2 regions of the Bradyrhizobium sp. USDA 4503 genome follow, and region 2 is predicted to be linked to the other one. Evidence: predicted binding sites of a transcription regulator. Region 2 holds the regulator's gene; the other holds the start of a gene.

Region 1 (7,077 bases), 310 kb from region 2:
CGCGCACGCGCGGCACCGCCTTGAAGAACTCGGCGGCTTCCTCGACGGTCATGTCGAGCACGTCGGCGATGCTCTTGCCCTTGAACAGCACCTCCAGCGTCTCGCGGTTGTAGCGTTTGCCCTTGCAGGTGTCGCAGGTGACGTAGACGTCGGGCAGGAAGTGCATCTCGATCTTGATGACGCCGTCGCCCTGGCAGGCCTCGCAGCGGCCGCCCTTGACGTTGAAGGAGAAGCGCCCGGGCTCGTAGCCGCGCGCCTTCGCTTCCGGCAGGCCGGCGAACCATTCGCGGATCGGCGTGAAGGCGCCGGTATAGGTCGCCGGATTCGAACGTGGCGTGCGGCCGATCGGCGACTGGTCGATGTCGATGATCTTGTCGATGTGCTCGAGGCCCTCGATGCGGTCGTGTGGCGCGGCGCCCTCGCTGGCGTTGTTCAGCTTGCGCGCGATCGACTTGTAGAGCGTATCGATCAGCAGCGTCGACTTGCCGCCGCCCGAGACGCCGGTCACGCAGGTGAACAGGCCGAGCGGGATCTCGGCCGAGACGTTCTTGAGGTTATTGCCGCGGGCATTGACGACCTTGATGGTGCGCCGATGGTTCGGCGGCCGCCGGTCGGGCACGGGCACCGACAGCTCGCCGGTGAGATACTTGCCGGTCAGCGATTTCGGGTTGCGCATGATCTGGTCGGGCGTGCCCTCGGCGACGATGTGGCCGCCATGCATGCCGGCGCCGGGCCCGATGTCGAGCACGTAATCGGCGAGGCGGATGGCGTCCTCGTCATGCTCGACCACGACCACGGTGTTGCCGAGGTCGCGCAGCCGCTTCAGCGTGTCGAGCAGGCGGGCATTGTCGCGCTGGTGCAGGCCGATCGACGGCTCGTCCAGCACGTAGAGCACGCCGGTCAGTCCCGAGCCGATCTGCGAGGCGAGGCGGATGCGCTGGCTCTCGCCACCCGACAGCGTGCCGGAGGAGCGTGACAGCGTCAGGTAATTCAGGCCGACGTCGAGCAGGAAGGTCAGGCGCTCACGGATCTCCTTCAGGATGCGTGCGGCGATCTCGTTCTGCTGCGCGTTGAGCGCCTCCGGCACCGTCTCGAACCATTCGCCGGCGCGCTTGACCGAGAGCTCGGAGATCTCGCCGATGTGCTTGCCGCCGATCTTGACGCACAGCGCCTCCGGCTTCAGCCGGTAGCCGCGGCAGCCCTCGCAGGGCACGTCGGAGAAATACTTGCCGAGCTCCTCGCGCGCCCACTCGCTCTCGGTCTCGCGGTAGCGGCGGTCGATGTTGGTGACGACGCCCTCGAACGGCTTCTTGGTGTCGTAGGAGCGGACGCCGTCCTCATAGGAGAACTTGATCTCGTCGTCGCCGGAGCCGTGCAGCAGCGCGTTCTGGACCTTCTTGGTGAGGTCCTTCCACTTGGTGTCGAGCGTGAACTTGTAGTGCTTGCCGAGCGCGGTCAGGGTCTGGATGTAGTAGGGCGAAGACGATTTCGCCCAAGGCGCGATCGCGCCCTTGCGCAAGGTCAGCTCCTTGTCGGGGATGACCAGGTCCTCGTCGATATGCTGCTCGACGCCGAGGCCGCCGCAGGCCGGACAGGCGCCATAGGGGTTGTTGAACGAGAACAGGCGCGGCTCGATCTCGGGGATCGTGAAGCCGGAGACCGGACAGGCGAATTTTTCCGAGAACAGGATGCGCTCGGGCCCGCTCTTGTCGTGGATCTTCGCGGTCTTCTTCTTGTCCTCTTTCTTGTCGTCCTGCGCGGCCGCCGCCGGCGCATCGGCGTATTCGATCACGGCGAGGCCCTCGGCGAGCTTCAGCGCGGTCTCGAAGCTTTCCGCGAGGCGCTGGGCGAGGTCCGGGCGCACCACGATGCGGTCGACCACGACGTCGATGTCGTGCGGGAATTTCTTGTCGAGCGCGGGCGCTTCGGACAGTTCGTAGAAGGTGCCGTCGATCTTGACGCGCTGAAAGCCCTTCTTGAGGTACTCGGCGAGCTCCTTCTTGTACTCGCCCTTGCGGCCGCGCACGACCGGCGCCAGGAGATAGAGGCGGGTGCCTTCCGGCAGCGCCAGCACGCGGTCGACCATCTGCGAGACGATCTGGCTCTCGATCGGCAGGCCGGTGGCCGGCGAATAGGGCACGCCGACGCGGGCCCACAACAGGCGCATGTAGTCGTAGATCTCGGTGACGGTGCCGACGGTGGAGCGCGGGTTCTTCGACGTGGTCTTCTGCTCGATCGAGATCGCCGGCGACAGGCCGTCGATCTGGTCGACATCCGGCTTCTGCATCATCTCCAAAAATTGCCGCGCATAGGCCGACAGCGACTCGACGTAGCGGCGCTGGCCCTCGGCATAGATGGTGTCGAACGCGAGCGACGACTTGCCGGAGCCGGACAGGCCGGTGAACACCACGAGCTTGTCGCGCGGAATCTCGACGTCGATGTTCTTCAGATTGTGTTCGCGCGCGCCACGGATCGTGATGGCGCGCGATGAGGAGCCGGCGTTCTGTTGGCGCTTCGCCTTGAGCACTTCATCCATAGCGACAGTTCCGGGCGCATGCTTGGCGCCTTTTGGGCGCGCATCGCCGGTGATGCCGGGACCTTGCGCCGATGGGGTGTGAAGACTGGAACGTAGGAAGAACGGTGGACAATTTCCAGTGCTGAGTCGCGTCCATCAACGGATAGTTTGCCTGATGGCAGCAGCCGTCAGCAGCGCCGGTTCCGCTAGAGCCTTTTCCCCCATTCGATGGGATCGGAACGGGAGCTCTGGATTCCTGCTGTGACGCGTTTTCTTGACGCGAACCTCAATTCACTTCGCTCGAAAACGCGCTTACGCAAAAAGGCCGGCGCTAGGCCGGCCTTTCAGTGCGATCTGACCGCCGATGGCGGTCAGGCAATTCGCTCAGGCTTAGTACTTGGCGACGATCGGGCCGCCGAAGTGATAGTTGACGCCGAACTGGGCGCTGTGCAGCTCGAGCGTACCGGACGGCACGCCGAAATAGTTCTCGCTGTCGAGGCTGCGATACAGGTATTCGCCCTTGATCGACCACTGCGGCGCGATGAACGCCTCGACGCCGGCGCCGACGGTCCAGCCGGAGTGAAAGTTGCTCTGCGAGGCGGTCACGCCGAGCGCGGTGACGCTGACCTCGTTGTTGGCCCAGGCGTAACCGCCGGTGCCATAGAACAGCACCTTGTCGACGGCGAAGCCGAGGCGGCCGCGCACGGTGCCGAGCGAGTCGATCTTGCTGCGGGCGGTGACGCCGAGCGCGGAGACCGATGCGTCGATGTCAGCGCCTGCGGCGTCGACCTCGAGGCCGTACACGATGTTGCCGGCTTGCCAGTTGTAGCCGATGGTGCCGCCGCCGAAGCCGCCTTCCATGCTCGGGGTGCCGGAGTTCTCGCTGGCGTAGCCGCCGAAGCCTCCGACGTAGAAGCCGGTCCAGTTGTAGATCGCGGCCGGCGGCGGAGCCTTCACGTAAGGCGCGCGTGCCGCCATGTCGGCGGCCATTGCCGGTGCAAAAGCGCTCAGTGCAAACATGCCGGCCGAGGCCAGCAAAACAGTCCTCATTTTCAAAGTCCCAGTCCCATTTTCTTGTTGTCCCTTCAGATATCTTGAAGAGAGCGTCACAGCAGTGTCGCGTGACGTGCTGGTGCTTCTACAGAGAAATGCCGGAACGTGTGTATCCGCGAAACCACAACGCACCGAAAACGGCCCCGGTGAGGTGCGCGTGCACACGCAACGAAAAAGCCGGCGCACAAACAGGCGCGCAAACAAAAGGCCGGCGCAAGGCCGGCCTTTCGTCTGGATCAATCGGCCTGGCGCGATCAATAGCGCGCGACGACCGGACCACCCCACTTGTAGTTCACGCGGACGGTAACGAGGTCGACGTCCTGCCGATCGCGGATGGTGCTGTTCAGCGTGCCGTTGGGGGCGATCAGGTTATAGGTCTTGTCCTGCATGAACAGGTGGTCGTATTCGATGCCCGCGGTCCAGTTCGGCGCGAAGCCGACTTCGATGCCGGCGCCGACGGTGCCGCCCCAGCGGGTGTCGCTGGCGCTGCCGACCAGCACGCCGGTTGGGGTGAAGTAGGTGTTGAAGCGGTTGTCGGTCAGCGCCGCGCCGCCCTTGGCGTAGAGCAGCACGTTGTTGACGGCGTAACCGATCTGGCCGGTGAACAGGCCGAACGCGTCGATCTTGGACTGGTTGGTGAACAGGCCCGGGAAGATCGCGCTGTTGTTGCTGCCCTTCAGGTCAGCCCAGTCGCCCTGCGCTTCGAGGCCGAACACCCAGGCGCCAGCCTGCCAGCGATAACCGATCTGGCCACCGGCGACGCCGCCGGTTGCATCATGGCAACCATCTGATGCGAGGAAGATGCCGGCCGGGAGCTGGTCCCAGCAATTGTGGCTCGAGCCCCAGCCGCCGTTGGCGCCGATGTAGAAGCCGGTCCAGTCATAGATCGGGGCAACCACGGGCGGCGGCGCCTTGGTGTACGGGCGCGCAGCGAGATCGGCAGCCGCGGCAGGCGCAGCCAACGCAATCAGAGCAACCGTACCGAGCAAAAACTTCTTCATTATCGATCCCCCAGCACCCCGATCGGCTTCCAAACGGTCCCGAAGCACGATCCCAGACGCGAGCGCCCGCGCCATGGTTGGAGCTATACGCTGATTCAACCGCAAACGCAGTCTCCCAAATGCAACACTCGCGGGAGAAGTATCGATAAGGCAAGCTGCTGATTTGTTTGTTGTTTTCCTAAATCTTGCTGCCGAGCGTCGGCCTGCACCGAGATCGACTGCCGCTCCGACGGCACTGGCCACTTCTACGGATGGTTGTGGCGAACAAAACTGGAACGACGCCGGATCCGATGCTATATCTCGAATATCGTGGATAACCGGCGCGACGGCAAAGGCGGCGAGCCGGCACCGGCGTATAGGGTCATCCACGACGCCTGCGACGTAAGTGGCGAAGGTTGAGAGTGGCGGCCGAATGTCCGGACGCCCGGTTTTTGAGTGGAGATGATGCGATGGCGGGAAGCGTGAACAAGGTGATCCTGGTGGGAAACCTCGGCAAGGATCCGGAAATCCGGCGGACGCAGGACGGCCGTCCGATCGCAAACCTTTCCATCGCCACCTCGGAAACCTGGCGCGACAAGGGCACCGGCGAGCGCAAGGAAAAGACCGAGTGGCACCGCGTCGTGATCTTCAACGAGGGCCTCTGCAAGGTCGCCGAGCAGTATCTGAAGAAGGGCGCCAAGGTGTACATCGAGGGGCAGTTGCAGACCCGCAAATGGACCGACCAGAGCGGCGTCGAGAAGTACTCGACCGAAGTCGTGCTGCAGGGCTTCAACTCCAACCTCACCATGCTCGACGGGCGTGGCGGTGGGGGCAGCAGCTTCTCCGATGATGGCGGCAGCGATTTCGGTTCGGCCGGACCGGTCAGCTCGGCGCCGCGCCGCGCCGTCGCCGCGGGTGGTGGCAGCAGCCGCAACAGCGACATGGACGACGACATCCCGTTCTGAGCAGCGGTCGCGCTTCCGTCGATTCCGTCAGGCGCCGTTCCGTGAAGATCATTTCCCGGAACGGTCGTTGCGATCGGCACCAGCAATTTCCTCGTGTGGAATAAGAGGATAACTCGGTAACTCTCTGTCAGAACGTCGGTGGTTCGACGTAAAGGGATGCGGGTTCCCTGGACTTTGACACAGCCTGATGTAAATGATATTTACATTGGCCTGCGGCATTTGATGCTTGGCCGCGAGCTTCACCCGAGGGCCGGCCATCATGAGCCTCGCGCCATTGCTCGACACCGCGCCTGCGATCCCGCTCCACGCCTTTGCCGCGATGGCCGCCTTCGTGCTCGGCTCCATCCAGCTCGCCGCCCCCAAGGGCACGCTGCCGCACCGGACCCTGGGCTGGATCTGGGTGATCCTGATGCTGGTGGTCGCCGGAAGCTCGTTTTGGATCCATCAGATCCAGCTGGTCGGTCCCTGGAGCCCGATCCACCTAGTGTCGATCTTCTCGCTCGCCATGCTGGCGCTCGGCGTCACGGCCGCACGGAGCCACAATGTCCGCCGCCACAGGTTCACGATGATCGGCATCTCCTTTGGCGCACTGCTCATCGCCGAACTGTTCACCTTCATCCCCGGGCGGATCATGCACGCGGTGGTCTTCGGCCACTGACGGGAGAGACAAGTAGCGAATGGCGGGTGGCGAATAGGGGATTTTTCCATTGCTGTTCGCCATTCGCCACGCGCTTCCCGACCAAGCCGTGGGAACCTTGGCGCTCCCCCGTAAGTGCATGAAAAAACGAACGGAAAAACGGCTTGCGGAGCCGCGCAAGGGTGGTTATCAGGCCTCCGATGGGCTATATGATTCCCCAGTAGAACCGACCGGATTTCCCCTTTGTCCGATAACGACGACCACAAGCCCGGCGAGCCGCCGGGACCCTCAGATATTCGTCCCGTTTCCATCCTCGACGAGATGAAGAAGTCCTATCTCGATTACGCGATGAGCGTGATCGTGTCGCGTGCGCTGCCCGATGCGCGCGACGGGCTCAAGCCGGTGCACCGGCGCATCCTCTATTCGATGCATGAGCAGGGACATACGCCGGACAAGAAATACGTCAAATCCGCCCGCGTCGTCGGCGACGTGATCGGTAAATATCACCCGCATGGCGACCAGTCGATTTACGACGCGATGGTCCGCATGGCGCAGGATTTCTCACTGCGCGTGCCGCTGATCGACGGCCAGGGCAATTTCGGTTCGGTCGACGGCGATCCGCCGGCCGCCTATCGATATACCGAAGCGCGGCTGACCCGGGCGGCGCTCGCCGTGCTGGCCGACATCGACATGGAAACGGTCGATTTCCAGCCGAACTACGACAACTCCGAGAAAGAGCCGTCGGTTCTGCCGGCCCGGTTCCCGAACCTTCTGGTCAATGGCGCCGGCGGCATCGCCGTCGGCATGGCGACCAATATCCCGCCGCACAATCTCGGTGAGGTCGTCGATGCCTGCGTGGCGCTGATCGACAATCCGGCGCTCACGATCGACGAACTGATCGACATCATTCCCGGACCGGACTTCCCG
Region 2 (7,077 bases):
GCCAAGAACGCGCCGACCGGCCCGTACACCATCCCGACATAGCAGACGAGGATGAAGATGATGAAGACGGCGACCGGATAGTTGATGTGTCCCGGCTGCGTGACCATGCCGAGCCACAGATACAGCGGATAGTAGGTGATCGCGGCAAGCAGCATTCCTCCGAGGATCACGGACTTGCGGCCGATCTGATCCGACAGCCAACCAAAGAAGATCAGGCTCGGCGTTGCGATCAACAATGCGGCTCCCACGATGTAGGCCGAGGTAACCGCATCGACCTTGGAGACCTGCTGCAGGAAGTACAGTGCCCAGAATTGACCACTGTACCAGACCACGCCCTGTCCAATCAGGACGACGATAGCGATCAGGATGTACTTGATGTTGGCGCTGAGGAAGGCTTCCCGCCAGGGATTCCTGGTCATCTGTCCCTGTGCCTTGATCTCCTGGAAAATCGGCGTCTCCTGGAGCTGCAGGCGGATGTAGATGGCGATGGCCACCAGCACGAACGAGACCAGGAACGGTACGCGCCACGCCCATTCGTCAAAGGCCTGATTGCCGGCCCAGGTTCGGGTCAGAACGATCACCGCCAGCGACACCACGATCCCGAGCGTCGGCGAGGTTTGTAGCCAGCCCGTGTAGTAGCCGCGGCTGTCGTCCGGAACATGCTCGGCGACGTAGGTGATGGCGCCGCCATATTCGCCGCCCAGGCAGAGACCCTGGATCATCCGCAAGCCGAACAGAACGAATGCGGCCGTCAGGCCGATCGACTGATAAGTTGGGATCAGTCCGATCGCTCCCGTTCCCAGGCCCATTCCGCTCAGCGTAATGAGGAATGTATATTTGCGGCCGACCCGATCGCCCATCCATCCGAACAGGAAGGCCCCCAGCGGGCGGATCAGGAATCCCGCAGTGAACAGCGCGATCGTGCTCAGCAGGGCTGCGACGGGGTGGGATTGCTCAAAGAACTTGACCGAAAGAACGGCGGCCAGGCTGCCAAAAATATAAAAGTCGTACCATTCAATGATGTTTCCCACTGACGCAGCGACAATCACGCGGCGAAAATCGCTTGGTACTTGAATTGCCATGTGCTGCTCCTCTCAAATGCAAACGCTACTCCTCGCGTTTTTCAGCGATCTATCCGCTCGCGGAGTGCGCGTGGTGCACGGCGTTACAGGCGAGATTTGCGCGTTCGTCCGCAACGCCTGATCTCAGGGGAGTTGTGGCCACCTGAGAGGAGCTCCAGCGGCCTTCAAGTGCCGCGAGCCGTCACTGCCTCATCTCCGTCTCTTCGGGAGCGGAGGCATCACGACAGTCTATTCCTAATGTGATCGGTATCTTAGTGAGACTTTCGGCTCGATCGATTTGACGCAGGCGGCAGCCGTGGCCCGGCGCGAGCTAGGCAAAGCGCAGGACGATCCAGATACCCGGGCGTTCTTGGTCCGTATTCTGCATCCGTTCCGCTAGTCGGGTGACGGGGCGATCCGCTAGCCTGCCGCCCGGCAGGGATCGCAAGCGGAATGGCTGAGCAGGGCACGACGCCGGGCGGCAAACGCGGCTACGCGGGGACGTGGCCGCCGCGCGCGGCTGCGCCGGTCGGCGGCTTTCTCCCGGCGCGCCTCGGCATCTGGAAGCCTCTCGCCGAGACAATGCGGCAATGGGCACGCGCGGAGGCCGGCGCGGGCCGCCTGTTGCCCTGGGTGCCGGTGGCGTTCGGCACCGGCATCGCGTTCTATTTCGCGGCCGAGCATGAGCCGGTGCTGTCGGTCGCGGCCACCGTCGCAATCCTGCTCTGCCTGCTGGCGCTGCTGCTGCGGCGACGCAGCGTGTTTCCCGTCATCGTGCTGCTGGCCGCGGTGGCCGCGGGCTTTGCGACGGCGACCTGGAAGACGGCGCGCGTCGCTCACACGGTGCTGGCGCGGCCGATGTTCTCGGTGGCGCTGACCGGCTTCGTCGAGACGCGCGACATCCGCGAGAAGACCGATCGTTTCGTGCTGCGTGTGGTTTCGATGGAGAGCCCGCGCGACATGACGAAGCTCGATCGGGTCCGGCTCTCGGTGAAGAAGGGCACCGCGCCCGATGTCGGCAGCTTCGTTGAATTGAAGGCACGGCTGCTGCCGCCGCTCGGGCCGCAGCGCCCGGGCTCCTATGATTTCGGCCGCGACCTGTATTTCCAGGGCATCGGCGCCTCCGGCTTCGTGATGGGCGCGGTCAAGACCAGGGAGCCGCCTGCGACCGGCGGCTTTGCGCTGCGCTACGCCGCCTTCATGCAGGGCCTGCGCGACGCCATCGACGCGCGGATTCGCACCACGCTCGACGGCGACCAGCGCGCGATCGCGACCGCCTTGCTCACCGGCCGGCGCGATGCGATCTCGACGCCGGTCAACGATGCGATGTTCATCTCGGGGCTCGGCCATGTGCTGTCGATCTCCGGCTACCACATGGCCGTGGTCGCCGGCGTCGTGTTCTTCGCGGTGCGCGCGCTGCTCGCGCTGTTTCCGGCGCTGACGGCGGGGCATCCGATCAAGAAATGGGCGGCGGCGGCCGCGCTGGTCGCCGCGGCGTTCTATCTGTTGCTGTCGGGCGCCGAGGTCGCGACGCAGCGGTCGTTCTTCATGACCGCCGTGGTGCTGCTCGCCGTGATCGTCGACCGCCGCGCGATCACCTTCCGGACCCTGGCGGTGGCGGCGCTGATCGTGCTCGCGATCGCGCCGGAGGCGCTGGTGCATCCCAGTTTCCAGATGTCGTTTGCGGCAACGCTCGGGCTGGTGGCGCTGGTGCAGATCGGGCTGCCGAACCTGCTGGCGTCGCCCGACCATTCGGCAACTGCGCGGGTTGCGCTGTGGGGCGGCCGCGAGCTCACGATGCTGATGCTGGCCTCGCTGGTGGCGGGGCTGGCGACGACGCCCTATGCCGCGTTCCATTTCCACCGCGTGACGCCCTACGGGCTGCTCGCCAACCTTGCGGCGATGCCTGTCGTGTCGGCGGTCGTGATGCCGGCCGGCCTGCTGGGGCTCGTCGCCATGCCGTTCGGCTTCGACGGCGTGTTCTGGGCGATCATGGGTCTTGGCATCGACTGGATGATCCTGGTGACGCAATGGGTCGCCGCACTCCCGGGCGCGGTCGGCCGCATGGCGGCGTTCGGCATCGGGCCGCTGATCGCAGCGAGCGCCGGCATCATCCTGCTCGGGCTGCTGCGCACGCCGCTGCGCTGGTCAGGCGCGGCGCTGTTGCTGGTGGCCTCGGTCTGGGCGCTCAAAGTGCCGCAGCCGGACGTGCTGATCTCCGGCGACGGCCGCAACGTCGCGGTGCGTGGCGGTGACGGGTGGCTGCATCTGATGCACAGCGCCAAGGATGCATTTTTGGTCAAGGAGTGGCTGGCGGCGGACGCCGACGCGCGCACCGCCACCGATGCGTCGCTCGGCGAGGGCGTCTCGTGCGATGCCGGCGGCTGCGTGACCCAGGGACCCGGCGGCGTCTTCGTCGCGCTGGCGACCCGGCCGGAGGCGCTGGCGGACGACTGCGAGCGCGCAGCCCTGATCGTGACGGCGCGGCCGGCGCCGCAGGGCTGCGCGGCATCGGTGATCGATGCCGAGCGGCTGCGCCGCCACGGCGCGCTGGTGCTGCGAAGGATCAGGGACGGCTACGCCGTCGATGCGGTCAAGCCCGGCGGGATCGACCGGCCGTGGTCGCCGGCGGTTCCCGGCGACGGCGAGAGCGAAACGACGCTGCGCGCGCCCGCCGCCGCGCCGCGGCCTGCGGTGGATGCGACGCCGGCCGAGACCGATCTGCAGGGCGATGATTAGCGAGGATTAGCCGTGGTCCGGCGAGGGGCTGCTCGGCAACTCGAACAGGCCGAGATGGTATTCGTCGGAGTCGGGGCCGGCGTCGGGCTTCTTGACGAGGGTGAAGGAAGCCTCGGGAAATTGCTCCCAGACTTTCAGGTCGTCGGCCGTTACCGTCAGCCAACCGAACCGGAACATGTAGCGGCCCGGTTCCGTGACGCGTCCAGCCTTTTGCCATGTGACCTTATCGACCACCGCGCACGTCCTCCGTGCCCGATGATGCGCCAAGGTGCCGGCCGACGCAAATCTCCTTCTGCGCCCCGGAAGCGGGAGTCCGGGGTCGCCCGAAATTGCTTAGGTCATCCGCCGCCGAACAGCTCATTCCGCGGCGACGATGCGCTCAACCCAAAAACAGGGTTGCGAATGCGGAGGGCCGCCGCTCCACAACCTTCGGCTTCTGCTCGACCGGCGGATGCAGCGCCGGCAATTGCAGCACGCTGACGCGCTGTCCCTCGACCAGCTGGGTCACCAGCACATGGCTGCCGTCGGGGAATTCGACCGCGTCATGATGCCGATCAGGCACGTCGGGCTCGACTTCGTTGAACACGCCGACGCGATAGTTCAGCGTCTTGGTCCAGATCCAGCGGCTGTCGTAGCGAACGTTCTCGGCGAAAGCGAGCTCGGTGCCCGGCAGCATGCAGACCGCGACAGTGGGATCGTTCTCCGAAGCAAAGCCGCGGGTCGACGTGCCGCGGAACGTCGTCGTGATCAGCGTCTCTCCGACAATGGCGGGGCGCGATGCCACGGCGTGCAGACTATAGTCACACATCGGATGGCTCCTCATTTCGAGGTAGCGACCCGTGCCTCTCCTTGAGGCATTAGGGCCTCTACCAGAGTGGACGATAGCGAACGAGCGTCTGCTCGTTTCTGGGCGATTGTACGACTGGTCCGAGATCGCTCCGATCACAAACACGCGACGCTGCGCGAGAGGTATCGGAGCGCATCGGGCAGGCCGTACGCTACGCTATCATGCAAGGAACGATCCGACGTGTTGCTCGTTCCCGGCCGCCGCAAGTATTTGCAGTTCAGTATTTGCGATAAAGGCCGATCAGCTTGCCCTGGATGCGGACCCGGTTCGGCGGCAGGATGCGCACTTCATAGGCGGTGTTGGCCGGCTCGAGCGCGATCGATGCGCCGCGGCGGCGGAAGCGCTTCAGGGTGGCTTCCTCCTCGTCGATCAGCGCCACCACGATGTCGCCGGTATTGGCGACGTCGTTGCGCTGGATCAGCGCCATGTCGCCGTCGAGGATGCCGGCATCGACCATCGAGTCGCCGCGCACCTCGAGCGCATAGTGCTCGCCGGCACCGAGCATGTCGGGCGGCACGCTAATGGTGTGGCTGCGGGTCTGCAGCGCCTCGATCGGCGTACCGGCGGCGATCCGGCCCATCACGGGGACCGCGACCGGACGGTTGCCGTCGTCCTCGGCAATCGGCGGCGTGCTGGCGCGCCGGCCGAGGGTGCCTTCGATGACGCTGGGCGTGAAGCCGCGGCGACCGTTGCCGCCGCCGGCCGAGAGTTCGGGCAGCTTGATGACCTCGATGGCGCGGGCGCGGTTCGGCAGGCGGCGGATGAAGCCGCGCTCCTCCAGCGCAGTGATCAGGCGGTGGATACCGGACTTCGAGCGCAGGTCGAGCGCATCCTTCATCTCGTCGAAGGAGGGCGGTACGCCGGCCTCTTTCAGACGTTCATTGATGAAACGCAGTAGTTCGTACTGTTTGCGCGTGAGCATCTCGAGTATTCCCCCGGTTGATAGCGTCGTTCGATTCCGAGACTCTTCTGGTGGGGCCTGCAGGCCGGGCCTGACCTCAGGAGCATGTGCTCAATGCACCTGCTTCCATGCAGCTTCCCGAATGTAGACACCAGTACTCGAAACAAATCATGAACGGACACTATATGTTCGATATGTGTTCCGCAACCACTTAATTTCCGGTGAACGTGTCGGGCAACGCACAATCGGCGGGGCGCGAAAACCCTATTCGGGCAGTGTCAGGATCTCGCATTCGCTGCCTTCGACGGCCGCCGCCGCGAACGGCGGGCGCACGAGAAGTGCCCGTGCCGCAGCGAGATTCCCGAGCAGCGACGAGTCCTGCTGCGTCACCGGCGTTGCGATCAGCGTGCCGTCCTCGCGCGCTTCGAGCCGTGCACGCAGATAGTCCTCGCGCTGGTCGTTGGCGGCGAGGTCGCGGCCGAGCAGGGCGCTCGCGCGGCGATGATGAATCACTTTCCGGCCGCTCAGCGCCCGAATCAACGGCACCAGGAACAGGAAGGCGCAGACATAGGACGACACCGGATTGCCCGGCAGGCCGATCACCCGCATCGCGCCGAGCCGGCCATGCATCATCGGCTTGCCGGGCCGCATCGCAATCCGCCAGAACGCCATCTCGACCCCCTCGGCTTCCAGCGACCGCTTGACGAGATCGTGGTCGCCGACCGAGGCGCCGCCTGTCGTGATGAGGACATCGGCGCCGGCCTCGCGTGCCCGGCGGATACCGGCCGTGGTCGCCTCCACCGTGTCGGCGGCAACGCCGAGGTCGACGGTCTCGGCGCCCTCGGCGCGCGCCAGCGCCCGCAGCGCGTAGCCGTTGGAATAGACGATCTGGCCGGGGCCGGGCTGCGAGCCCGGCATCACCAGCTCGTCGCCGGTCGCCAGCACCGCGACCTTCGGGCGGCGGCGCACCGCAAGTTCCGGATAGTTCATGGCGGCCGCCAGCGACAGCGCGCGGTCGGACAGGCGGCTGCCGCCGGCGAGCAGCACCTCGCCCTCACGGAAGTCGACCCCAGCCGGGCGGATGTGCCGCCCGACGCTGGCGGCCTCCGAGATCGTGATGTGGTCGCCGTCGACGGCGGTGTCTTCCTGGATGATCACAGCGTCGGCGCCATTGGGGATCACGCCGCCGGTGAAGATCCGCACCGCCTCGCCGGCGCCGACCGTCCGCTCGAACGGCCGTCCGGCGGCGACTTCGCCGATCACCTTGAGCCGGGCCTTTAGATCGGCCGCATCGGCGGCGCGCACTGCATAGCCGTCCATCGCCGACATCGGCTGCGGCGGCTGGGTGCGGAGCGCCGCGAGGTCGTGCGCAAGCGTGCGGTGGTAGGCGGCATCGAGCGCGACCATCTCCTCCGGCAGCGGTTCGGCGCCGGCGAGGACGGCGGACAGGGCATCGGCAACCGGCATCAGGGCCACGCTCAGAGCTCCTCAATTCCTAAGTTTCAATACCAAGTGCGGTCAAAGCCCTT

What was found. Region 2 encodes LexA, which represses DNA repair genes until DNA is damaged. Its sites were predicted from a motif close to TGTTCNNNNTGTGTTCNG; they were not measured.
Region 1: ACVMIH_RS06240 (single-stranded DNA-binding protein) is a predicted target of LexA. The motif match lies at 4,830-4,847, and genes of this name have one in related genera.

What each region holds. Positions count from the first base shown of each region.
Region 1 is NZ_JBSRXS010000001.1:1,295,394-1,302,470, forward strand. It holds gene uvrA (excinuclease ABC subunit UvrA) at 1-2,536, opposite strand, end outside; gene ACVMIH_RS06230 (outer membrane protein) at 2,906-3,565, opposite strand; gene ACVMIH_RS06235 (outer membrane protein) at 3,823-4,569, opposite strand; gene ACVMIH_RS06240 (single-stranded DNA-binding protein) at 5,019-5,513, shown strand; gene ACVMIH_RS06245 (DUF2306 domain-containing protein) at 5,773-6,171, shown strand; gene gyrA (DNA gyrase subunit A) at 6,394-7,077, shown strand, end outside.
Region 2 is NZ_JBSRXS010000001.1:1,602,493-1,609,569, reverse strand. It holds gene ACVMIH_RS07725 (MFS transporter) at 1-1,082, opposite strand, end outside; gene ACVMIH_RS07720 (ComEC/Rec2 family competence protein) at 1,515-3,800, shown strand; gene ACVMIH_RS07715 (hypothetical protein) at 3,807-4,034, opposite strand; gene ACVMIH_RS07710 (hypothetical protein) at 4,180-4,608, opposite strand; gene lexA (transcriptional repressor LexA) at 4,865-5,569, opposite strand; gene ACVMIH_RS07700 (molybdopterin molybdotransferase MoeA) at 5,813-7,024, opposite strand; gene ACVMIH_RS07695 (HAD family hydrolase) at 7,044-7,077, opposite strand, start outside.